DNA from 2 places in the Trichocoleus sp. FACHB-6 genome. Region 1 is predicted to be linked to the other one. Evidence: riboswitches for the same ligand, from Rfam matches in the RefSeq annotation. Region 1 holds a riboswitch; the other holds the start of a gene.
The links. A riboswitch is a leader RNA that binds a small molecule or an ion and turns the genes downstream of it on or off. The one in region 1 is predicted to bind cobalamin.

Region 1 (12,004 bases):
ACGCGATCCAAAAGAGAGAATTCCGGTAATCGTTTGCTCGTCTCCGAGTAAGTCTACAGCGCCTTCGCCATAAACCCAAGGAAACGCGCCTCCAAGACGGCGAACTTCTACCCGTCCCTCCTTGCCAACTTGTTTGACGATGCCACCAATTTCGTCTTTGTGGGCGGTGATAGCGATCGCTTTTTGTGGATTTTGTCCCGCAATCTTGGCAATTACATTACCTGCACTATCCTGCCAAACTTCCACGCCAGCCGTCTGAAATCGCCTGATTAACAGCTGGTCAATTTCTCCCTCAGCGCCGCTGGGAGAATGGTGCAGCACTAATTCTTCAATCGTTTGGAAAAGATTGTCGTAATCCAACAAAGTCATGCTTACAAGTAAAAACGCCTGACAACTAAAGTTAAGGGCGAACAAACAAAGCCTAGACGGTGCGTCGGCTTTATTCTAGCCGTTGCGTTGACAGGCTTTGTTTTTGGAGCATCGCGTTGCCAAAAATGGGATGCTTCTACCCATTTAACATTTATACTTCAGTCGCACCTACTCTGACTTTTTTCTGTTTACCTTTCAACACCGAACCCGCACCTAAAGCACCAAAAGCTAATATACCCAGCGCCGAAGCCGGTTCTGGAACGCTCTTTCCAGGTTCGGTTGGTGCTGTCAACCTTGAATAGGCTAATTCTCCCAGTATCTTATGAGTCGCAGTTGAAGGATGGATCTGATCCCAAAACAAATACTCGTTAGGATTCGTACATTGAGGGTTGAATAAACAACGGTCAGTGACATTCGTGAAATTATATTTTGCTGGATTAGCGATCGCGTCATTAAATGCCGAATTAAAATCCAGGGAAATTAGGTTAACATCGGGCGCTAAATCGTCACTCAAATTATCCAGAGTTTTGAACAAACTGGAGTTATGTTTTTTGGTTAAAGCGTTGAGCCTATCAGCATCCGGAGTTCCGGAGGTTAGTGGCAGTTTGCCCAAATCTGGCAAGTTAACTACCATAATATTTTTAGCTTCCAGTGCAGCCAGGGATCTAACCGCAGAGGTTATGTTTTCGATGGTTTTGTCAGGTTCTGTATAAGGCTTAAAACTGCTTTGTGTAGGCAAGTAATCATTAGCCCCAGCCAAGACTATATAAAGAGCATTTTTGTCAGCAGTCTGAGAAGCTGGTATCAGATTGTCAAAAAATCCAATCTGTTGCTGCAATCCTGGTAAAAGAGGAAAAATAGTGTTATCAGTTCCTGTAGTAGCACCACTGAAAGCAAAGTTTATGCCTTGAATTGGCTGAGTACCCAAAGTGGGATCGGTGTACGGAGTCAGGCTTAAACCTAAATCTTGGGCGAGATAATCTACCCATACCGGGCCATTGGAAAAACGTCCATTAGAGTAGAAAAGGCTAGGAGGAATGATTGGGAAATTGGGATTGCTGGCGTTTAGAGCCGTGGACACATTGAAAACATTACCTGTGTCCGAGATACTGTCACCAAATATGTAAAGCCCGCTAAATAATGTTGCTGCCGTTGCCTTCAGCGGCAACATGAAAGATAAGAGGAAAAATCCTGCGGCGAGAATTTGTTTTTGCATGGTCATTTATCCTTCCTTTATTTTCTGCTGGTCTTTAACTCTAAAACTTTTTCTGTGTATTTGCACACAGTAAATACATAGTTAGTGTGAATTCTCTGTAAAGTTTTTACTAATTTCAGAAAAAACCGGGGTAGCGAAAAGATTACGGAGATCGGTCACGCCTGAGCTTTTAAAACGAAACCCAGCGCACTTATTGGGTAAAGCTATAGCAGTCCTAGATGTTTCGTGAAGGCGAGATAGCCGACTTCGTAAGAGAAGTCGGCTATCTGAAGGGCTGGCTCAAAACTCTGCCGAGGATTGCTATATAACGCCTAAACAAGTTGTGAAATATATCTTCTTTTGTAGCGCTTCCGCGTCACGAGAGCGACAGGCTATGAGAGCCTATCCTACAGGTTACATAAGAAGGGTTGATTATACTGGGACTAATTTATTTAGAAATAAGTTGCTCTTGGGAATTAACATTTAAGACAAATGGTACAATTATTAACTAATTGTGATTAGCAACCATTACCGACAAGATAACTATTTAATTGGATTTGATAATATGGCTTCGATGCCCAACTACCGCCCTAAACAAATGTCCTTGGGGCCTTTGGAAAGAGAGATTTTGAGTATCATTTGGGAACTTGGTTCTGCCACCGTTAAGGACGTACACGAACGCATTTTGGCAGATCCTGAGCGAGAGTTAGCTTATACTTCAGTCACAACGGTACTGCGTCGCTTGACTGAGAAAGGTTGGCTTGCGTGTGATAAAAAAGAACGAACATTTTCTTGGCGAGCTTTAGTTTCTCGCTCCCAGGCGCAGGTAATAGAAGCTCACGATCAGTTACACAAATTTTTGGCAGTGGGAAACCCCGATGTCGTCGCCGCCTTCGCAGATAGTCTCGACTCTGCCAGTTTAGAACAAATAGAAGCGATCGCGCTTCGTCTGGCGGCTGCACGTCAAGCTAGAGAGGAGTAAAAGTAATGCACTTAGTGATGATTCTTTTTGCGCTCTTGTTGGTTTGGTTTCTGAGATGGCGATGGTCTTATCCTGTAGGAAATTGGCAAGAACGTTGGCAAACAGCGCTTTGGTCATTTCTGTTTGGGCCACTGTTACTAATCATGACAGCGATCGCGCTGCTGTGCATGGGTGCCAACGGACAAATGGGAGGGTTGCAAACCGGATGGTTCAGCTATTCTCTGGCTCTAAGCTTTCTAGGGTATGCTGTCGTTTTATGCCTCAAATTAGCAATTGAGGGATGGCGTTCTGTGCGACAAACACGCACTTATCCCCAAATCGAACTTGACGGCACAGTTCGTTTTCTCGACGCGAACGTTCTATTTAGCGCCCAGGTTGGTTTCTGGGAACCGGAATTAGTCGTTAGCCGGGGATTATTGGAAATGTTGGATACGGAGCATCTCGATGCTGTAATTGCCCACGAGCAAGGGCATCATTATTATCGGGATACCTTTTGGTTTTTCTGGCTCGGATGGATGCGATCGCTTACATCTTTTCTACCGAATACAGAAAGTTTGTGGCAGGAACTTTTGCTTTTGCGCGAACTACGAGCCGATAGATGGGCGGCACAAAAGGTAGATTCTTTAGTGTTAGCTGAATCTCTGCTTTGGGTGGGAAGCTGTCCACCGATTCAATCAGATAATTTCTGTGCTGCTTTCAGTTCTGTGGCACCACCAAATCGGTTGACGGAGCGCATAGAAGCGCTTCTCTCACAAGAACCATTGCCACGATGCCCTAATAATATGTGGTCTTGGAAGTGGTTAGTTTTGGCGTTTCTGCCTCTGGTTAGTTTGCCATTTCACACATAATTTGTAGGTCGAAATATAAGAACCTCTCCTCGCCTGCGGCTGTGGCTCCCCGGTTAGCAGCAGGGTGGTTTCATACAACCCTTAGAAAATATCGAAAATTGCGACATTTTGTAGGGGCATGGCATTGCCATGCCCCTACCGCCAACCAAAATCAACTGCCTCCTCGCAAGCGAGGTGGGGTTCCGGGTTCCAGAAAATTACGGGTAATCAACCAGACTTGATATCAATTGTCAATTTGTCAAGTTGAAACGTTCAAACGTCATTTAATAATGACTAACTAATTGACGACGCGAGGAATACAACACCAATTGAAGATATAACTAAACCAGCGAGTTGCAGAAAGGATAAACGTTGAGTGTTAAATTTCTGGGTCGCCGCACTACCAAACCGGAAAGCAGCAAAAGCAACGCCATACTGAATTAAAGTAAAACCCAGTAAGTAGGCAAATAACTCAGTCATCCCAGCACCGATAATCGCCTCACCATAAGCGTAACCGTGAAACAAACCCGCGATCGCACCCAAAACCATCTGTAAAATCCAGTTAGGTTTATTTTGTTTTACCAGCATCGCCCCAAATGCGATCGCGCTTACAGCAATAATTATCTCTGCTACTGGTAAATCAACGCTCAGTAAATGAATCCCAGTTCCTACCATTGCTGCTAGAACAAATCCCGCTGGTATCAGTGCGCCCTGCACTTGTCCAACCGCCAGTAACCCAATAGCAATCACAAAAGCAAAATGATCCAAGCCAATCAGCGGGTGCGCCAGCCCTGAGAGGAACCCTTCAAAGAAATTAGAAGGTACGTTACCGCCCATAGAATGGTGAGCATAAGCAGGCTTTTGGGCAATTAAACAGCCAACCCCGATTAAAGCAGCGACGCTTGTGTATCTTGGCAGTAGCTTGAAGAAATTAAAGTGTTTAATTTTAGTCATAATCTGTACCTCGCAGATGTATCAAATTCTTTACTGTTGATTGGTAATTAGGAATTGGGAATTTTCCCCAGTCCCTTTATCTCCCATCGGTGGGCATTCTGACTTAGAGGCTGTAACTAATGCCTCATCACAGCTGCGGGACAGCGCCGGACTTGCACCGAACTTTCCCCTTAACTCTGGTGGCTGCTCCTCACCAGAACCGATTGAGCAGAGCAATCATATCACTTCAGGGTTGGCATTTGAAAAAATGTCTGTAAAATTAACTGCAAAGACCGCAAAACCGCCAGAGAGAACGAACTTTATTTGAGGAGTGAGCGAATATGTGCGTAACTTGTCTTGTTACTTCCGCTTTAATGTTCTTTACACCAAGTGTTTCTGACGTGCCTTCATTGGCAGGGAATCAAGTTGCATTAGCTCAAAAAACCCAAGCCGCCATCACTCAGCTAGTTAAAAATCTGCCTAATTCCTCAGAAATTAGCCTACTTCGAGATGGATTAGAAGTGTTACAAGTAAAATTAGCTAAAGCCAAAAATGATGTGGAAGCTCAAGCCATCCTTGATACTGAGTTGGATGTTTTAAATAAGCGCATTAATGCCGATCCCAACTCTTGGAAAATCAATGAGGCGCTGGAGGAAATTCTGATAATTGATGACAACGATCAACTTATTAAAAGTTTAAAATTGCCTACAAGTAAAACTAAAAATTTGCAACCTGTGCCTAAATCTCAAGGCATGAATTGGGGTTGGTTGCGTTAGAAGGTAACTGAAAGGGGAGCGCACCTCAATGAAAGAGGTGGCTCCCCAACCTACATCACTATTTACTGCTGATTTGGAGAACTTAAAGGTGTAGGTGATGGCTGGCTTTGTTGACGCTGACTCTGCAAAGCATCTTGAGCTGATATTCCTTCACCTTCAGCGCCAAAGTACCACAGAGCCGCCGCCGCCTCAGCACGAGTTACAGGTTTTTTCGGCTGAAACAACGTCGTATACCCAAAAACTCGCCGGATATTCGCTAAATCTCCATTCTGGAAATCTGCCAACACCGCCCGTAAAGCCTTGGGTTCAGTTTTCCCTGCATCCTGAAATCCCCACGTTTGCTTTACCGCGTCAACTGAAGCTGTGGGTAAAGAAGAGCGCGTATCTAGAGGCACTTTCCAGAGAATCAGATTTTCGCGGGTTAGAGGTGCATCCGGGCGAAATAAAACAGCAGTAGCATCACCTGTCAATCGACTGGGAATTAACCCCGACTCCGCTAAACCTTGAATAGCTGAAAAATCTGGGTTATTTCGGGGAATATCTTGAAAAGCTGGTTGAGCGCTATCTGATGCCAAACGGATTTGTTTGCCTGGATTATTGGCATGAATTTGATTATTAACTGCAACCAGCCACCGCGCAAATTGTCGGCGGGTGATAGTTTTATTCGGTTCAAACTGTCCGCTGGCAGTTGGGTTATTTTTGGAGCCAACCGACTCTTGAGTAAGTACCCCCAATGCTGCTAAGTCTTCTACGTACTGACGTAATTCTTGGGGTGCTTTATTTATATCAGTGAATACTGATGAGCTAGTTGAGGGCGCGGGATTTTCACTAGCTGGCTGAGTGAAAATATCTTTTAAATTACTTCCCTGCGGTATTGTGGCAACGCTGGCATCGCGGCTATAGCTGATTGTAAATTCTGTGGCTATGTCTGAATTGTTACCAACAGCGGATTGAGTGGGCGTAGGCGTGGGGTTGCTAGTGCCAGAAACTGACTGGACGGACACCGTAACTTGCAGGTTATTCTGACGAGCGACCAATGTGTTTTCGATGCCACCTGTTTCGGACTCGCTGACCAAATCCCAGTTATTAGATTGAAACTGTTGCTGGTAAAAGCTTAGAACTGAGTTACTGGGGGCATCGGTTGTAAAACGGGCTGTCTGACCTTGACCAGAGTCAGGTGTCGCTGGTCTGACTTCTTGCACCTGAGCATCTGAATAAATGGGTATTTCTGCGGGAAAACCTGCCAGTTTATCGTTCTGAGGATTGTTGGAAGCAGGCGTTCCCAGAGTAATAGGGTTTTCTTTAAGTTTAGGGTCTGCTGCGAGCGATCGCTCAAGCGCTTCCCGATTAGCACTGTTGGCGCAAGCACTTAAGGAAATCAACAAGCAACCGATTAACCCGACACGTATAGCAAGACGTTTATGAAGCAACACAGCACACTAGAAAACAACTCTTTCTTCCTACGCTAACGCATATCGTAAAGCTGGTTTCCTCTGTGTGTGTTTAAGGGCAGATAAGTCAAATGCCAAAAACCGGGTAACTTTTAATTTACCGGGTTTCTAGGTTTTCGGTTTCTTAAGAAGCTTAATTTACACTCACCCTCACCCGGCGACGCTTGCGTAGTTGAGAGCCACCCACAACTAAACCTACTACAGCAAGACCTCCAAGCCCAGTTGGTTCTGGCACATCTTTAAGTTCTCCCGCCAGTGCAACGCCATCATTAGCACACTCTACAAACACATGAGCTAAGTAGTCACCGCTATCAAAGAGAGATTTACTAAACTGGAAACCAATGGTTTCAGTGCCGCTAGCAGCGAAGTGGGCAAAGTCAAGTCCAGCAGCAGTCAAAGCCCCGGCGGTGAGCATAGTAATATCGCCCACTTTTGTACCTGAGCCAATTACATTGAGAACTGAGCCTTGACCGAGATATCCATAGGCATCAGCTTTGGTTGGCAAATCGGTGCCTAGAGTATTGGTTTTATACCATCCAGCATCATTGTATTGCTGCAAACTGCTGTATCCATTATTGATTCCAGTAACGCTAGTTGCCTGGACATTTTTGTAAACGCCAGTGCTGGAAGCATTAGAATCGTTTGTCCCTGCAAAGCGAATCCCAAACAAACTTTTTGCATCACTAGCAGTTTGAAAATTATTACCCGTAAAGTTGAAGAACAAGTCGCCCCAGCCGATGTTTTTGTCAACAGCAGCACTGGCGTAAGTGCCTGTCAATGGCATACCACCAGTCAGCGCTACAAAAATGCTGTCAGCGGTTTCCTTAACTGCTATGCTTTTGATGTCATAAGCCGAGCCACCAGAGCCATCATTGAAAGCATCAATACTATAGTTCCAATTTTGATATAACGTTCCCGCATTAGCTTGTTGTCCAGTTATAGAAATCAGTCCTAGACTCGCAGCCATACCAGCAATTAAAGTAGCAATATTCCGTAGTTTCATAGAATAGACAAACCTTTGTTTGGGTTAAATTTATCTAATTAAATTTATAACCTTAATTTATTAATTAATCCATAAAGATTAAATCAAGATTGGCTAATGTTGAACTAAGGAATTACTAAAAAATAAACTGTATTTATACGTAAGTAACAAAAAAGAATATCAAGATATTTTGGGAATTTTTACTGGGGCTTGGGCAATACTGGAGGGATAGAAGCTTAAAATATTAAATTTTGCCTACGTTGAGGCACCTCAACCCAACTTACAATTATTTCTAACCCTCTCGTACTTGGCTTAAGTGAAGATTGACATACTCCCCGACCGTAAACGGTCGGGGATTCTAATTCCTGGTTCACAGAAATCCGCTTACTGTAGAAGGTTTCCCTTCTGCAATAGAGGCGGTCTTCTCCCCAGGCTTTCCCTCTTGTGAGGCAGATCCCTTTTGCCCAAAGGTACTGTTTTGCCATTCTATGCCTAGAATCCCCATACCCTTTTTGAGGATATTTATTGCTGCATTTCTATCACGGCAAATCTCAATACTACATGAGGGACATGAATGAGTTCTGGTACTTAATGACTTTTTCACTCTCCAGCCACAATTAGAACAATCTTGAGATGTATAGTGGGGTGAAACTGCCACTACCGCTTTATCCCAGATTCTCCCGTAGTAGTCTAACCATTGAGTGAACTGATACCAACTAGCATCCTGAATTGATTTAGCCAAGCGATGATTCTTGACCATGTTGGCAATCTTCAAATCCTCATAGACAATCACATCGTTAAAGTGAACTACGCATCGGGCAAGCTTTATCGCCCAATCTTTACGCTGCCTGGAGGTTTTAAGATGAACTCTACCTAGTCGTTCTCGTGCTTTATGGTAGTTGTTTGATTGCGGTTTTGCACCTTTTACAAACTTTTTACTTAACCGTCTTTGAGCTTTTTTTAGTCGGCGCTCAGACTTTCTCAAAAACTGGGGATAGATAACAGCATTATCGTTCTGGTCTTTGGTGAAGTATTTTAACCCCAGATCCAAGCCGACAACATTGCCTGTGTATTCCCCTGATTCTTTCCGGTCAGCATCAAAGCAGAATTGAGCATAATACCCATCTGCCCTACGCACAACACGCACGCGGTTAATTTTAAGGGTGTGAAGGTCAATCCTTGTTGCTTTATTGCAGTATAGAGATAAAGTCCCAATGTCGAAGCCATCCGTGAAGTTAATACTTTCACAATCTTGGGCTAGCTTCCATCCGGAGACTTTGTATTCTACAGAACGACCATGTTTTTTAAATTGGGGATAACCTTTCTTTTTATCGCCCTTTTTACATCGGGAGTAGAAGTTAGAAATAGAAGCCCAAGCACGTTCCGCACTGGCTTGTCTGGCGGCTGAGTTTAACTTTTTGGCGAAAGGAAACTTGGCGGCTAAATTTTTGCACAGTGAGTACAAATCGGCTTTACTTACACCTCGGTTATCCATCCAGTACCGGATTGCCTTGTTTCTAATGAATTGGGCGGTACGAACAGCATCATCAAGAGCTAAGTATTGCTCTTTTGTTCCGTTTTTTAACTTGGCTTCTCTAACTAACATGATGTGATTTTACGGCACAATATTGCAGATAAAACATTAAGATAAATAAAAGCCGCCTTGAAAGTGCGGGGCTTTAAACCCATTATTTTGGTAAAACAAAAAGAGTATTTGAAGGTTGAGAAATATTACAGCCTGCTGTAATCCAATGGATCTAAACCAGAGGTCGCGTGGTATGTTGGCTTTTGACCAAAATCGGTCAGACTGTTTTTATGGCTCTTAACGCCAAATATTTTTAGCTGAAACTTCTATGACATCTGAGGAAAAAGATTTTGCTACATCGAGTGCGGCGGAAGTGGAGCTTCCGGCTGTAGCTAAGGGGGATGCTGCTGCTGATGATGGAGTCAATGTGAAGCTAAGGGAATCGAACCTTGTTAAAGCAGTAGACTCGAAGGGTGTAATGCCCGGCGGAAATACGGGTAAGACTTCGCTAAAGTTGCGGATATGGCAGCAAGTGGCGGAAAACCTGCAAATTTTGCTGATTGCCCTTTGTTTGGCGCTGTTGATTCGGACGTTTGTGGCAGAACCTCGCTATATTCCTTCTGATTCTATGCTGCCGACGTTGCAAGTGGGCGATCGCTTGGTGGTAGAAAAAATCTCTTACCGTTTTCACGCACCTAACCAAGGTGATATTGTCGTCTTTGACCCTCCCCAAAAATTACAAATTCAAGGCTACGCCAAAGACCAAGCCTTCATTAAACGAGTGATTGGCACGCCCGGTCACGTTGTTAAAGTTAAAAATGGCAAGGTCTACCTGGATAACTCTCCGCTACAGGAAGACTACATCGCAGAACCTCCAGAATATAACTGGGGGCCAGGGGTGGTGCCTGAAGGCCAGCTGTTTGTCATGGGAGATAATCGTAATAACAGCAATGACTCCCATGTTTGGGGATTTTTGCCTCAGAAAAATGTCATTGGTCGCGCCTTTTTCCGTTTCTGGCCCGCCGGCCGCATTAGTCGTGCTTGATGGTCAGGCCAAAATACCCGACGGCTGTTGGCGGAGCCTGCGTGTTAGCGCTTAGTCGCGGCTACACAAACAAAGCCTGCTCTCGTCACGCTTTGTTTGTAAAGCGCCATTTAGTCAATAGCAAAAGTGCGCGCACTTTTGCTATTGACTAAAACCTCAAATAGTGCATTAACTGCGCTGTCATCTGTCCAGGGAGTGATAGCCTAGTTTGAAAATCAGCCAGGTTGCGGTAAGCTCCGGCGGCGCGACGATTTGAAAAGATTGCTCTGGCAAGAATCAAGTCAACACCTGGAAGAAGCATTAGCTGCTCGATAGATGCTGTGTTAGGGTTCACCAGTTGCGGTGTGGAGGGACAATCGTCGTAGTAACAAAACCTCAAGAGTGGCTCCAGAGGTTTTAATCGCAATATCGGCATACTTAGTGCCGCAGCAATATCTTCTATACAGAGAAATTGTACTCCAGACTGGGCTAAGGAAACGAGCGATCGCGCTTGATGAATTGATAGCCCAGGTAGTCTCAGCCAGTCATCCACACTTGCCTGATTCACATCAATTTTGAGACCAAGACTGACTGCGATCGCAATTTCTTCAGTAGATTGCAGCCGATAGTAAGGATCTCCCAAAATCCGCGCCCGGATTGACTGTCGGTTTGAGTTTATCTCTGGGCGCAGCCGAGTCGCCAATGGTAGCCAATCAAAAAGTGCCATTTTTTGGTAAATTTAGCGATCGCACCCAATATTTTAAAATTTTTCTCGCCTACTGACTTCTTTTTACCGCATTCGATCCAGACATTGGCGGCGCTTTTGCTCAAATTCATACTCTGAGATTAGCCCTTCTTGGCGTAGACTATCCAGTTGACGCAAAGCATCAGCGATCGCACTCACTGAGTTAGTCGCCACTCCAACTGACTCAGGGAGTGATTCTACACCTAAATTAAAATTCCGGTCAAATTCATCCCCATCTTGGAATAAATACCATATCCCTTCAATAGCGCTGGCAATTCGAGCGATAGGTGTTCCCCACGACAACAGTAAATAAACTGCTCCCCAAAGCGGCTGTCCCAGATAAAACTTGTGAAAGCCAGCAAACGGGATTATCGCTCCGGTAAATGCCAAAAGTGCAGCAACTTTTCGATTTTTTTGTGTCAACATTTTGAGGTAAACTCCTCTTTCCTCAAAAGACATAGCGATGCGCCTATAGCGCTACCGCAACGCTTCCCATCCAATTCCATGATAGGGATTTTCTTACTTTGGAGCATGAGCGATCGCGATCGCGCTTTCAAGATGCCACCAGAGAACAAATCCGCCCATAATACGGAAAACCGAATATATCGTAAAGTTTGCACTGCATTAAAATGATACTCAAAGCAGTAAAACTTCCCCTGACTGGGGAAGCCCATTGACGGGAAGATAAAAAGGCTATGGGATTTTTTGACTCCGAAATTGTTCAACAAGAAGCCAAGCAGCTGTTTGAAGATTATCAATCCCTAATACAACTGGGAAGCCACTACGGTAAATTTGACCGCGAAGGTAAAAAGATTTTTATTGAGAAAATGGAAGCCATGATGGATCGCTATCGCATCTTTATGAAGCGATTCGAGCTATCTGATGACTTCATGGCTCAAATGACAGTCGAACAGCTTAACACTCAGCTTGGTCAATTTGGCATTACCCCGACTCAAATGTTCGACCAAATGAACCTCACCTTAGAGCGGATGAAATCCGAATTAGAAAAGCAAACATAAAGATTTTGGATGCCAGAATTTTACTTTTTTCTGCCTCCTAAATTTCTCATTTTGTAGGTTGGGTTTTAGCTTGCTTCCGCCTAGCGGTGGGAAAGTGGAACCCAACACTAACAATTTTGGATGCAAGGATACAAGAATTTTAAGACTTTAGATTAAATCCAAAATTATCGGAGGCT
Region 2 (12,004 bases), on a different contig from region 1:
TTAGGAGAAAAAGTAGAAGCGATAGAGAATTATGATCGCGCCATTGCCCTCGCCAAAGAAAATGAGTATACCAACGAGGAAGCACTCGCTTATGAACTCGCAGCCAAATTTTATCTGTCATGGGGTAAAGAAAAAATTGCCCGCACCTACATGACCGATGCTTATTATGCCTATATGCGTTGGGGGGCTATTGCTAAAGTCAAGGATTTAGAGTCAAAATACCCGCAATTAATAGCGCGATCGCTTGTCACAGAAACCCCCTTTAACTTCGACTTAACTGGAACAATTACCAGTCTAACCACCACAGGTAGCCAGGCAGAAATTCTGGACATGGCTTCAGTAGTAAAAGCGTCTCAAGCCATTTCCGGTGAAATTGTCTTAGAAAACCTGCTAGAAAAATTAATGAAAATATTGATAGAAAATGCAGGTGCTGAAACTGGCTTGCTCATTTTATCAAAGCAGGGTCGATTCTTTATAGAAGCAGCCGGAAATAAAGAGCAAGTACAAGTGCTGCGATCGCTTCCTGTATCAACCAGCCACCAGCTACCTGTCTCAGTAATAAACTACGTCACCAGAACTCAGAAAGATGTCGTTTTAAACGATGCAGTTCAGGAGAAAATATTTAACACCGATCCTTACATCATCCAAAATCATCCAAAATCTCTCCTGTGTGTCCCCATCATCTATCAAGGCAAGTTAACTGCCATTCTTTATCTAGAAAACAATCTAATTGCGGGTGCATTTACGCCGAAACGTATAGAAGTTCTACGAATATTATCCTCGCAGGCGGCAATTTCAATTGAGCATGCTCGTTTGTACACCGATTTAGAAGTAGCCAACGCGAGTTTAGAAGCGAAAGTAGAAGAACGAACCCAAGAGTTACAGGAAAAAAATGTGCGCTTGCAAACAGCAGAAACAGTCGCACAATCTGCCAACCGTGCCAAAAGTGATTTCCTCGCGAGTATGAGCCACGAACTCCGCACGCCACTTAATGGCATATTGGGTTATGCTCAAATCCTCAAACGCGATAAAACTATAACTGACTCGCAAAAAGATGGTTTAAACATCATTCACCAGTGCGGCGAACACTTGCTGAACTTGATTAATGAAATTCTAGATTTATCCAAAATCGAAGCTAGAAAGATGGAACTCCATCCGACAGAATTTAATTTTACAGAATTTCTAGAAGGACTAGCTGAAATCTGCCGCATTAAGGCGCGGCAAAAAGGCATTTCATTAATTTATGAACCGATTACATTGCTTCCTACCGGAGTCCGAGCCGATGAACAAAGGTTGCGGCAAGTATTAATTAACTTGCTAGGAAATGCCGTAAAATTCACTCAAACTGGCGGAGTTGCTTTTAAGGTAGGTTATCACGAAGGCAAAATTCGGTTTCAAGTGGAAGATACGGGATTGGGGATGGCACCAGAGCAATTAGAAGAAATATTTTTGCCCTTTCATCAGGTCGGAGACCACAACCTCAAAACTGAAGGAACTGGATTGGGATTGGCAATTACCCGTCAATTAGTTGAGTTGATGGGTGGCGAAATTAAAGTAAAAAGTACCTTGGGTAAAGGGAGCATTTTCTTCTTTGATTTAGACTTGCCGGAAGCCTCTGACTGGGCCGATAATAGGAAAGAATACAAACTAAATATACAAGGTTTCAAAGGCTATAAACGCAAACTTATCATAGCAGATGACAAAAAAGAAAATCGCTCGCTATTGGTCAAAATGTTATCGCCTTTAGGGTTTGAGATAGTGGAAGCAACAGATGGACAGGACTGTCTCAATAAGGCTGAGGAATTGAATCCTGATTGCATCTTAATGGACTTGATGATGCCTCAGTTAAATGGGTTTGAAGCTACTCGAAGGATTAAGCGATCGCCAGAACTAAAAGATGTGGTAGTGATTGGCACTTCCGCCAGCGTTTTTGAGTTCGATCAGGACAAAAGCAAGGAGGCGGGTTGCAACGATTTTCTACCCAAACCTATTCGAGTAGAAGACCTGTTAGATAAGTTAAACGTTCACTTAAACTTGGAGTGGGTTTATGAGGAAGGCAATAGTGAAAATGCAACTATGCACCCAGAAGAAAATTCTCAGGCTACTAGACTCAAAACTCAGCATCCGCTTGTAGCCCCTCCTACAGAAGAGATTGCTGCTTTGTTGGATTTAGTAATGATGGGCGATCTCAATAGTATTGTCGAAAGAGCGGTTAACCTGGAAAAAAAAGATGTGATGTTTGCGTCTTTTGCCAGAGAAATACAGGAATTAGCTAAAGGTTTTCAGGTTAAGAAAATACGCGATCTTCTTAAAAATGTAGGAATAAATAAATGAAAAGCACAAATACTAATAACGGCGTAATTTTAATCGTTGACGACAACCCAACTAATTTAAAAGTCCTGTTCAAGTTTCTGGCTGATTCTGGCTTCAAAGTTTTGGTAGCTGAGGATGGCGAAGATGCGATCGCGCAGGTGGATTATGCACTGCCAGACCTCATCTTATTGGATGTACTCATGCCTGGTATGGATGGCTTTGAAACTTGCCGCCACTTGAAAGCTAAGGAATCAACGAAAGAAATTCCCGTAATTTTTATGACGGCGCTTTCTGAAACGGTGGATAAAGTTACAGGTTTGAGTCTTGGAGCCGTAGACTATATTACTAAACCACTTCAGCATGAAGAGGTTTTAGCCCGTGTCAAGGTTCATTTAAGCTTGCGAAATCTAACTAAAAAGTTACAAGATCAAAACGTGCGTCTTGAAGAGGAGATTGAAGAGCGTGCAAAGGTAGAGGCAGCTCTATTAACGCTCACCTCGGAGTTAGAAATACGAGTGGCAGAAAGAACGGCTGAACTTTTCCAATCAAATCAGCTGTTGACGGGATCGAATCAGCAGCTGAAACAGGAAATCCAAGAACGCATCGCTACAGAAACTGCATTGCAGAAATCAGAAGCACGTTATCGACAACAAGCCAATCAGCTAGAACTTGCCTTTCGCAAACTTCAAGAAGCTCAAAGCCAATTAGTTCACAGTGAAAAAATGTCCAGCTTGGGACAATTGGTTGCAGGTGTGGCACATGAAATTAATAATCCTGTCAACTTTATCTACGGCAATCTTACCCACGCACATCATTATAGCCAAGACATTCTCGGACTCTTGAAGCTCTATATTAAGTATCTTCCATCACCGCCGCCGGAGATTCAGGAGTACGTTGAGGCTATAGATTTGGAGTTTTTGATTGAAGATTTGCCCAAATTGCTAGCTTCGATGAAGGTGGGAGCCGATCGCATCCGCGAGATTATTCAATCGTTGCGACATTTCTCCCGTGTGGATGAAGCCCAAATGAAGCCAGTGGATATTCATGCTGGGCTGGATAGCACGCTGTTGATTTTGCACAATCGGTTTAAACCTAGTGCTAACCATCCAGGTATTCAGCTTGTCAAAGAATATGGCAAGCTGCCACCAGTAGAGTGTTATGCAGGGCAGCTCAACCAGGTGTTTATGAATTTGATTGCCAATGCAATTGATGCGTTGGAGGACTATGACAAAAATCGATCGCCCGAAGATGTTTACTGTTCCCTGAGCTTAATTCGGATTCGCACGGAAGTAACCGATAGTAACTTCGTGACTATTCGGATTGGGGATAATGGCCCTGGTATAGCACCTGAAGTACGCGATCGCCTATTCGACCCGTTCTTTACAACGAAACCCCCAGGTAGAGGTACTGGTTTGGGCTTGTCTATTAGCTACCAAATTGTCGCCTCCAAACACGGTGGTCAGATAATGTGTATTTCAGCGCCGGGACAGGGAGCCGAGTTCATAATTAAAATTCCGATTCGACGACAGCCTCTGGAATCGGCTTGCCAATTAAGTAAGTTGGAAAAAAAAAGCATAATTTCGGCTAGTGTCCGGTAAGTGTCTGTCTACCGAAATCTGCGGGGCTAAAGCCCCGCAGAAAATTACGCAATTTCAAGTAACTTTGCGCTCAGATCCCAGAGCTTTTTAGCTTTGTTCTTATCGCTAACTTGGTCAGATTTTTGCACAAAAGACTGACGACCTGGTTTCTGGGGATTCCCCGAACTCCAATACACACCAGGCTTTAGCTTTGCTTATAAGCAGCATTTCCTTACCTTTTTTACCTATTCAACTACTTTTTTGGCATATTAGGTAATCAAGAGCCAGAATTATTTTTCGTTCTCCAGCTTTTGCATTATCGGCTAAGACTAATAAATAATTTTTTTCTAGTTTAAATGTATAATTTGTAACAGACGAATAGCCAAGAGGATGTCGCGATCTAAGGTATAAGGTACGCGATCGCTGCCGCGACTCACTCGCCTATTCGCAGTAATCCATGCCGGACACCATAAAACAGCCGATTTAGTAATGTTTGTTCTTGTTCGTCCAGCCAATCCTTAGCTAGTAGGACATACTTCAGCTGATACTGGTTAATACGAGTAATCCGCCGCGAGACAAATATCTGAGCAACGATATCTTCAATAGTGACTTCGATAGGAAAAAACTCAATCGGCATAATCATAGAAGAAATTTGATATTACCAATTTCAACTTTTTCCGTAGAATCCTAAGCGATCGCAATCTATAAAATCAGGTGACAAAGCTCTAACAACTCTGTGATCCCTGTCATTGCGCGAGTGAAAACCTAAGCGATGCCTCAAATTTTGACAAACCACCGTTGGCGATACATCGCGTAGCAAATCGCCCACCAGAACAACAATGTTAGTACGGCAAACACCAGGGAAGCATTCATCGGACTTGCCCAAGGCAAGAATAAATGTTCGTAGATCCAGGTATAGGTGCTGGGTGCGTTTTCACCAGTTCCGATTTTAGTTTTGACGAGAATTTTAATCAGCAGAACCGAAGCGACGAAGACGAAGATAGCATTCAACCCCATCACTTCAAACGGTTTCCCCCAGCGACGATTTCGGACTTCAATTAATTCATAACAGGCTGCTAGTAATAGCAACGCCCAACCAGAACTGAAGAGGACGTAGGAACTCGTCCACAACCTCTTGTTGATGGGAAATACCAAACCCCACGCCCAACCTACACCCAAGCAACCGATGCCAAACAGTACCAAACCGATACTGGTGCGCCTTTGGACGGGTTGGACACGTAACCAGTCACCTGTAAAGTAGCCAATGAGGACGGTGACAATTGCTGGGAGAGTGCTGAATAAACCTTCGGGATCTCCCATCGTTTTAAAAGCGTCGCCTGGATGCAGATGCTTTGTACCAATTATCAAGCGATCGATATAAGAGGCGAAGTTTCCTTCCGGCGATGATAAGTTTCCAGCGCCATAATCGGGAACGGGAATAAGAGACATCGCTACCCAGTACCCGATGAGTAATAGTAGCGCGATCGCCCACTGTCCTTTTCGCGGTACGTTGATAACTATCAAGGCGGCAAATAGGTAAGCTAAGCTGATGCGCTGCAACACTCCCATGATCCGGATGGTGTCCCAGTTGTAAGTCCAGAAACCATTCAGCAACAAACCGAGGACAAACAGAATTGCCACTCGGCGGAAAATTCGCCTGTACACGGCGGCGGTGGGACGGTTCCCTTCGTTGTACTTGGAAAGGGAAAAGATCATTGCCACACCAACTATAAATAAGAAGAAGGGAAAAACTAAGTCTGTCGCCGTGCAACCGTGCCATTTGGCGTGTTCCAAAAACGGATAAACTTGGTCGGCGACTCCCGCTTTATTGACGAGGATCATGCCTGCGATCGCTATCCCGCGAAATACATCGAGTGAAGTTAAACGCATAGTTAATTTACAGAAGTGTTCCAGTTGCTGCACGAAAGGTTGAGGAATTTTCATCCCTCTGTAGGAATAGGACAATCACTGTGATGATTAAGTTAGCATCGCGGGGTAGAAAATCAAAACGATTAATATTAAAGTAAACAGAGTGCAATGCTAGTTCTTGCCCTTCAACCACAGAGTAAGCAGAAATTTTTTGCCTTTTTAGAGGATTAATATGAATCCAGAAGATTTTATGAAAATAGCGCTGGAAGAAGCAAAGATTGGAGATGCTCCTTACGGTGCAGTTATCGTTAAAGATAATCAAATAGTCATTCAAGCCCACAATACTGTAAAGACGGATAGCGATCCAACTGCCCACGCAGAAGTTAACGCGATTCGCGGTTTAACAACCAAAATTAAGAATCCTTCTTTAGAAGGTTATACGTTATATACAACTTGCGAACCATGCCCAATGTGTACGGCGACTTGTATTTGGGCAGGAATATCTGAAATAGTAATTGGGGCTTCGATTCAAGACTTGATTGATGCTGGTGTTTCTCAAATAAATCTCAGCAGTGAAGAAATTATTGCGAAGGGCTTTAAGAAAATAAAAGTTACCAAAGGTCTTTTAAAGGACGAATCTCTGCAATTATTTAAGAGTTAATTCGGCTCATCAAGCTGGGGTAAAAATTAAATTGGCAAAAATTGCGGGTCGAGTGCGATCGCGCAAACTTAAGCTGCTTAAAATATTGGTTACGTGCTTTTTCACTTTTCCTTCAGAAATATAAAAAGTTTGGGCAATTTTTCAATAATTGGCACCAGCGCCAATTAAACGCAAAACTTCCCTTTCTCTGGGTGTTCGTTCATCCCAAAGAAAGGGGAGCCATTAGTCGGTTGTTAGTTGTTGCAAGCTGTTTGTAAATAAAATTTAAGATGCCTGAACTACTCTCTGTGGCTAGATCCTCCCTAATCCTCCTTAAAAAGCAGGGAACCGCGTCAAAAGCCTGAAGTCCGGGATCTACATCTTTGCTTACAAACAGATTGTTAGAGATGCGATTGACTTTATTTGTGCTTATCTAGCACAAATAAAGTAGAAAAATCGGCAACCTTTACGGCTTTTATATTACTAAGTCAATTCGTAGTTACCCGGAATAAAGATGTATTAATTAATAAATTCATATGTAATTAATATAGCTTTACTATAACTTTAATGAAAGCTTTGATTTTTGCTTTTATTATCAGTTGAGATAGAAAGGAAAAACCCATGAAAAAACTCTTGACATTAGCAGCTTTAACGCTCTTTATTCCGCTATTTCACGCGAAAGCGGAAGCAGCCACTATGATTAAGGTTTCCCAAGAATCAAGGGCAGGAGTAGGGGACTTTAACAGCAACATTTTAGGATATATCAAAGCCTTCAGTACCACCAAGACAGCAGCCGAGTACTATAAGTACAGTTCGCACTACTACGGTGGATTGTCTAATGATGCCTCACTGGATTTAACTGCTAAGCAATCTCACCTTTTCTTTGTAGATGCTGCCGATGGGCTGTCACTATTCACTGTGCATGATAAGCCGGGTAATGTAATTGGTGGCGCAGCAAAAATGCGTTTCGATTTGTCGGGGGATACCGCCTCATTAAAGATGGTAGACGATCCGGGGGAAGCGATCGCATCTGCTGATGGCACTGTCTTCATCGCAGATCACGCCTGGTCGCCCTGCTGCACTGATGGTTTAGCTATAGGTTCCCTGGATGGCAACTGGGAAATGAAGGTGCAATTCACTGGCTGGTACAGAGGGTTGAACGCATGGAAAGCGTATTCATCGTCGTCCAAATCGTCAACTATTTCGCTGGCGATGCAAAATTATCGGAGAGTTCAATTAAACGTAGTACCCGCTTCTATCCCTGAGCCTTCCAGCATCGCCTCTATTGTTTTTGCTAGTTTTCTGGCGTTAGCTGTACTTCGTCGCCAACGCAAGGGCATTTTGTAAAAGATTATCCGTGACGAAAGTCATGGTTGGGTTTAGGACTTTCCTCGGATGCAATCGAGAATATTTTTTGTTTACTATAGAGAGAACGAACCGGAAAAAGGATAGAACACGGTGAAACTCAAACTGATTTCGATGTTAGCTGGAGCGGTTGTATTTTTCGTTCCCTTCACTTCAAGTGCAGCTTTTGCCCAAACCAATTCGCCAAGCGCCCCGGCATCTAGCGGATTGATGGGTATCGAATTAACTCCGCAACAAAAAACTAAAATCGAACAGATTCGCAGTAATACTCGATCCCAAATTGAAAATATTCTAACGGCAGAGCAAAAAAATAAATTTAAAGCTGCTGTGGGCCAAGGTCAGGATATGCGTAGGGCTTTCGCGGCGATGAATTTATCTGACCAGCAGAAAACTCAACTGCAAGGTATTTTTCAGTCGGCAGCATCGCAGTTTTCCGCAACGCTTACTCAAGAACAGCGGCAGACAATTATGGAGAATATGCGATCGCGTCAGCAGCCGCAACAAAACCCGAAATAAGTTTCATCAGCATCAAATAAAAGATGATGAACTTGTCTGTTGTTAGAGTCAATCTTTTCCCTCAGATTCAATATGCTGGGGCAGAATGTTCTGCAAATTGTGGAAATTGCGATCGCTTCCAGAAACCTCTTTTGGTTGCACCTTAGCTGATTTTCTTGACTCCCATCACCTGTGCAACCATTACTGGGGAAGCTGACTTTGGGCAATGTGCAAGCCTTATCTGGCGTTGAATTAGATGCAAATGCGGGGCAGCCATTGTGTCTGCCTCAGCAGCCATCAAGTATTTTATATTAGGGTGTTCATCACATTTTTAATGCCATTATTAAATTTATTTTTTCCCCCATTAGCGGGGTGTCGAACTTTCTGAAAAGCCAATCCCATTTTTGCGAGAGTTTTTTCAGCTTCGTTTCCGACAGCTACAACAATATTTATATCAAATAATATAATTAAGTCTTTTAAAAAATACTCCCCAATATTTATTTCTTCTTTAGTGGGCGTTCGATTAGATTGCTGATTTCCAACTTTAAAAGGATGAAAAGGGAAGGCATTCCAAAGTAAAGGGATTTGCTGATACTTTAGCAAGGCTTCCCAAACAATGGTTGCACTCTGCTCTTTATAAACTCGATCAAACTCATTAGTTTTCCGGTAGCCCCTGGATTCGCCAAATAATCTAATTTCATCAAATCCATTTAATAGAATAAATTCACTGGTAAAAGGAACACCTGTTAAACGACATCCTCTATGCCCTGGAGCTTCTCCAACTAACAAAATTTGGCTGTTTCTTTCTGCTAGATGTTTCAAGTATAAAAATAAGTTTTCTCTTCTGACCTCATTTACCAAAAGGTCGTAAGAATACTGATTAAACACATTATTGCTAGATTTAAAATTAGATAGCTCTTTGATAAATTTGTGAAATTTATCGTTCATTTCCTTGGGCGTTATCAAAGAAGTAGCATCAGATTTCAAGAGAAAAAAGAGAGAAGAAATCGGAAGCAACCTATAGTAACTTTGGTAGTCAACCCCTCCCCCCGCATTCTAAGTGTAGTCGAATCAGCTAAGATAGCAAGGCAAACGTGAACCGTAACAGGGTAGGGAAACTCCGGTGTAATTCCGGGGCTGTGCCGCAGCTGTAAGCGATTTTTGTCCTTGGGTATGACGAATCGTTAGCCAGAATGCCTACCTGTTGCGAGGCGCATTCTATTTCCTGCGTTGCACAGGAAAAAAGTTGTAAATCCATGCCTACTATCAATTCAACCACTCTAATTACTCAGTCCTTGGAATTATCACCACTACCGCTACACCGCCCGTTATTGATGATTGGTCATGGTACAAAAGATAATGACGGACGGCAAAGTTTGCTGGATTTTGCGGCAGCATATCAAGCTTTAGACACCTCTAGACCTGTTCTTCCTTGTTTTCTAGAACTCACTGGCCCGACAATTCAGGAGGGGGTAGATCGGTGTGTGGAGGAGGGTTACACGGAAATTTCGGTGTTGCCGATTTTGCTATTTGCGGCGCGACACAATAAGTTTGATGTGACCAATGAGTTAGACCGGGCAAGGGCTAGACATCCCCAGTTAAAGTTTTACTACGGGCGACATTTTGGGATTACGCCTGGGATTTTGGATTTGTGGCGATCGCGTCTTGCTGAACTAGACCAACCTCAATGGAACCGTTCAGACACCGTACTGCTATTTGTCGGTCGCGGTTCCAGCGATCCCGATGCTAACGGCGACGTTTATAAACTTGCCCGGATTGTGTGGGAAGGTAGCGGTTATCAGACTGTGGAAACTTGCTTTATCGGCATTACCCACCCACGTCTAGAAGAAGGTTTCCGTCGCGCCAGACTCTACCAGCCTAAACGAATTATTGTCCTGCCGTATTTTCTGTTTACAGGAGTCCTGGTTAAAAAGATATTTGAAATTACTGCCCAGCAGCAAGAACAATATCCCGACATCTCCATGACTTGTCTGCCAGAAATGGGCATTCACCCGCAGTTGTTGTCTGTATTGCGAGAACGGGAAATCGAAACCCAGCTGGGACAAGTCCAGATGAATTGTGAAATGTGCAAATTCCGACTAGCAGCAGTTGGGAACGGTAACGGACACACTCACGATCATCACCACCACCACCATGACCACAGTCACGACCATTCCCACGCCGCCGCCGATCCCTATGCGAATTTAGAGCGTTACCATGAGAAGATTTGGCAAGCGCCTTGAACAAATGGGTAATAGGTAGTAGGTAATAGGTAATAGGGCTAGATGTTCCTACCAATTACTCATTACCGTTTACCTAAAACTTATGTCTAAAGAATTTTCAATTGGTGAGCGAGTCCGGGTGGTAGCATTGCCACCATACGTCAAAACAGCGGAACCGATGCCAATGCTGCGTCCTCCTGATGTGATTCAGCTTGGGGAAGAAGGCATTGTTATGGATCGTCGTCCGGGGGGATATTGGGGTGTCCGGTTTTCCACGGGAGCTTTTTTGATGGATAGCCAGTATATTGAGGCTGTGTCCGTGACAACTGAATCAATCCAGTCAGGGGTAGAGGTGACGGATAGGACAGCGCACACCACATCACCTGAACAAAAGTATTTTGTTGACCCCAGCTGAGTAGAAGGATGCGATCGCACTCCTTGTATACTGCTATAGCCAGCTACTCGCACTCTATTTTTTGTAGCGTTCTGTGCGATGACGGTTCGTTTTTTGGTAGAGTGCGATCGCTCATTCCCCCAAAGTCAATAATCCCTCCCGAAAATTCACCACTAGAGGCAGATTCATTAACCACTGCGAACCTAACAATATTTCTGTTATTTCTTCCCCTGAAAAAACTGGGATTTCAAACTCTTGTCCATTCAATAGCACCTTACCCAAATAAATATCAAAAGATGCTTCTCCCTGTGCTGTACGCAGTTCTTCCCTACGCATAAAAGCCCAATCAAGACCATCTAAATCTTGTTTGTTCATTGCCACGAAGCCTGTAAAACCTGTATCCAATAGCACATCTACCGTCAGATTTATGCCAGCAGCAGTAATCAAATCTATTTCAAAATATAGCTGACCCCTGCTGCCAAAAGTAGCCTGAATCATATTCTGCCTGTGGCTCCCGTCTCATTCAAACAAAAGATACAGTGGATAGAATTTAGGTGCTTATCATTTACCTTTTGATGAGCCATCATTTTATTAGCATCAATGAAATAATCACCACTGTCTGGTTCAACGGCAATATACCAGCCATAGTGTTCCTCGATTAAATTGGGGCGCACTCGCTCAAGAATTATCCGACAACGCTTATAAAAAGCTTCATTTTCAGCTTTGTGTCTGGCGATAACGTGCGTTCTGGAAATACTCGACCGTTACGGGCGTATTTTTTTGGAGTTGCTTCAGTCATAGTGTTAAACATCTGTTGCAGTTGCTTTTCTTTTAGGCAAAAAAAATTGAACCCCTATGGTTATGGATTGAGAAATTCCAGGAAGAAAAGAGGGCAATCGCTTTCTTTTCTTCCTGGAATTTGCGTCTTTGTGGCTAATTTATTTTAGCTACTTGCCCTAACACTGAGAATTAAACTATCGAGTTCCAACTGCATATGAAAACAAACTTTTTCATAGCAATCATTTACATAATCACGACAAAGCGCCGCGTCACGACCATAACGCTCAAATACAATTGGCGCACATACGCGAGTATGAATTTGTATTGGTAGAGGAAAATTTGGTAAAGG

Region 2: linked by a shared signal. The riboswitch ahead of H6F66_RS18665 (sirohydrochlorin chelatase) and the one ahead of H6F66_RS21390 (HupE/UreJ family protein) in region 1 are both predicted to bind cobalamin.

The regions. Positions count from the first base shown of each region.
Region 1 is NZ_JACJOY010000106.1:16,187-28,190, reverse strand. It holds gene H6F66_RS21410 (M20/M25/M40 family metallo-hydrolase) at 1-369, opposite strand, end outside; gene H6F66_RS21405 (SGNH/GDSL hydrolase family protein) at 521-1,591, opposite strand; gene H6F66_RS21400 (BlaI/MecI/CopY family transcriptional regulator) at 2,130-2,546, shown strand; gene H6F66_RS21395 (M56 family metallopeptidase) at 2,552-3,394, shown strand; gene H6F66_RS21390 (HupE/UreJ family protein) at 3,668-4,327, opposite strand; cobalamin riboswitch at 4,398-4,546, opposite strand; gene H6F66_RS21385 (hypothetical protein) at 4,648-5,082, shown strand; gene H6F66_RS21380 (S-layer homology domain-containing protein) at 5,145-6,515, opposite strand; gene H6F66_RS21375 (XDD3 family exosortase-dependent surface protein) at 6,667-7,536, opposite strand; gene H6F66_RS21370 (RNA-guided endonuclease TnpB family protein) at 7,886-9,121, opposite strand; gene lepB (signal peptidase I) at 9,519-10,085, shown strand; gene H6F66_RS21360 (ComEA family DNA-binding protein) at 10,234-10,791, opposite strand; gene H6F66_RS21355 (NINE protein) at 10,855-11,235, opposite strand; gene H6F66_RS21350 (hypothetical protein) at 11,229-11,429, opposite strand; gene H6F66_RS21345 (DUF1825 family protein) at 11,505-11,828, shown strand.
Region 2 is NZ_JACJOY010000096.1:71,911-83,914, reverse strand. It holds gene H6F66_RS18705 (hybrid sensor histidine kinase/response regulator) at 1-2,334, shown strand, start outside; gene H6F66_RS18700 (response regulator) at 2,331-3,911, shown strand; gene H6F66_RS18695 (hypothetical protein) at 4,324-4,533, opposite strand; gene H6F66_RS18690 (heparan-alpha-glucosaminide N-acetyltransferase domain-containing protein) at 4,668-5,780, opposite strand; gene H6F66_RS18685 (nucleoside deaminase) at 5,992-6,420, shown strand; partial or broken gene H6F66_RS29450 (LuxR C-terminal-related transcriptional regulator) at 6,430-6,621, opposite strand; gene H6F66_RS18680 (PEP-CTERM sorting domain-containing protein) at 7,021-7,746, shown strand; gene H6F66_RS18675 (P pilus assembly/Cpx signaling pathway, periplasmic inhibitor/zinc-resistance associated protein) at 7,858-8,280, shown strand; gene H6F66_RS18670 (uracil-DNA glycosylase) at 8,566-9,207, opposite strand; cobalamin riboswitch at 9,349-9,479, shown strand; gene H6F66_RS18665 (sirohydrochlorin chelatase) at 9,516-10,502, shown strand; gene sipA (regulatory protein SipA) at 10,585-10,896, shown strand; gene H6F66_RS18655 (aspartyl protease) at 11,008-11,373, opposite strand; partial or broken gene H6F66_RS29445 (hypothetical protein) at 11,370-11,674, opposite strand; gene H6F66_RS18645 (lysophospholipid acyltransferase family protein) at 11,819-12,004, opposite strand, start outside.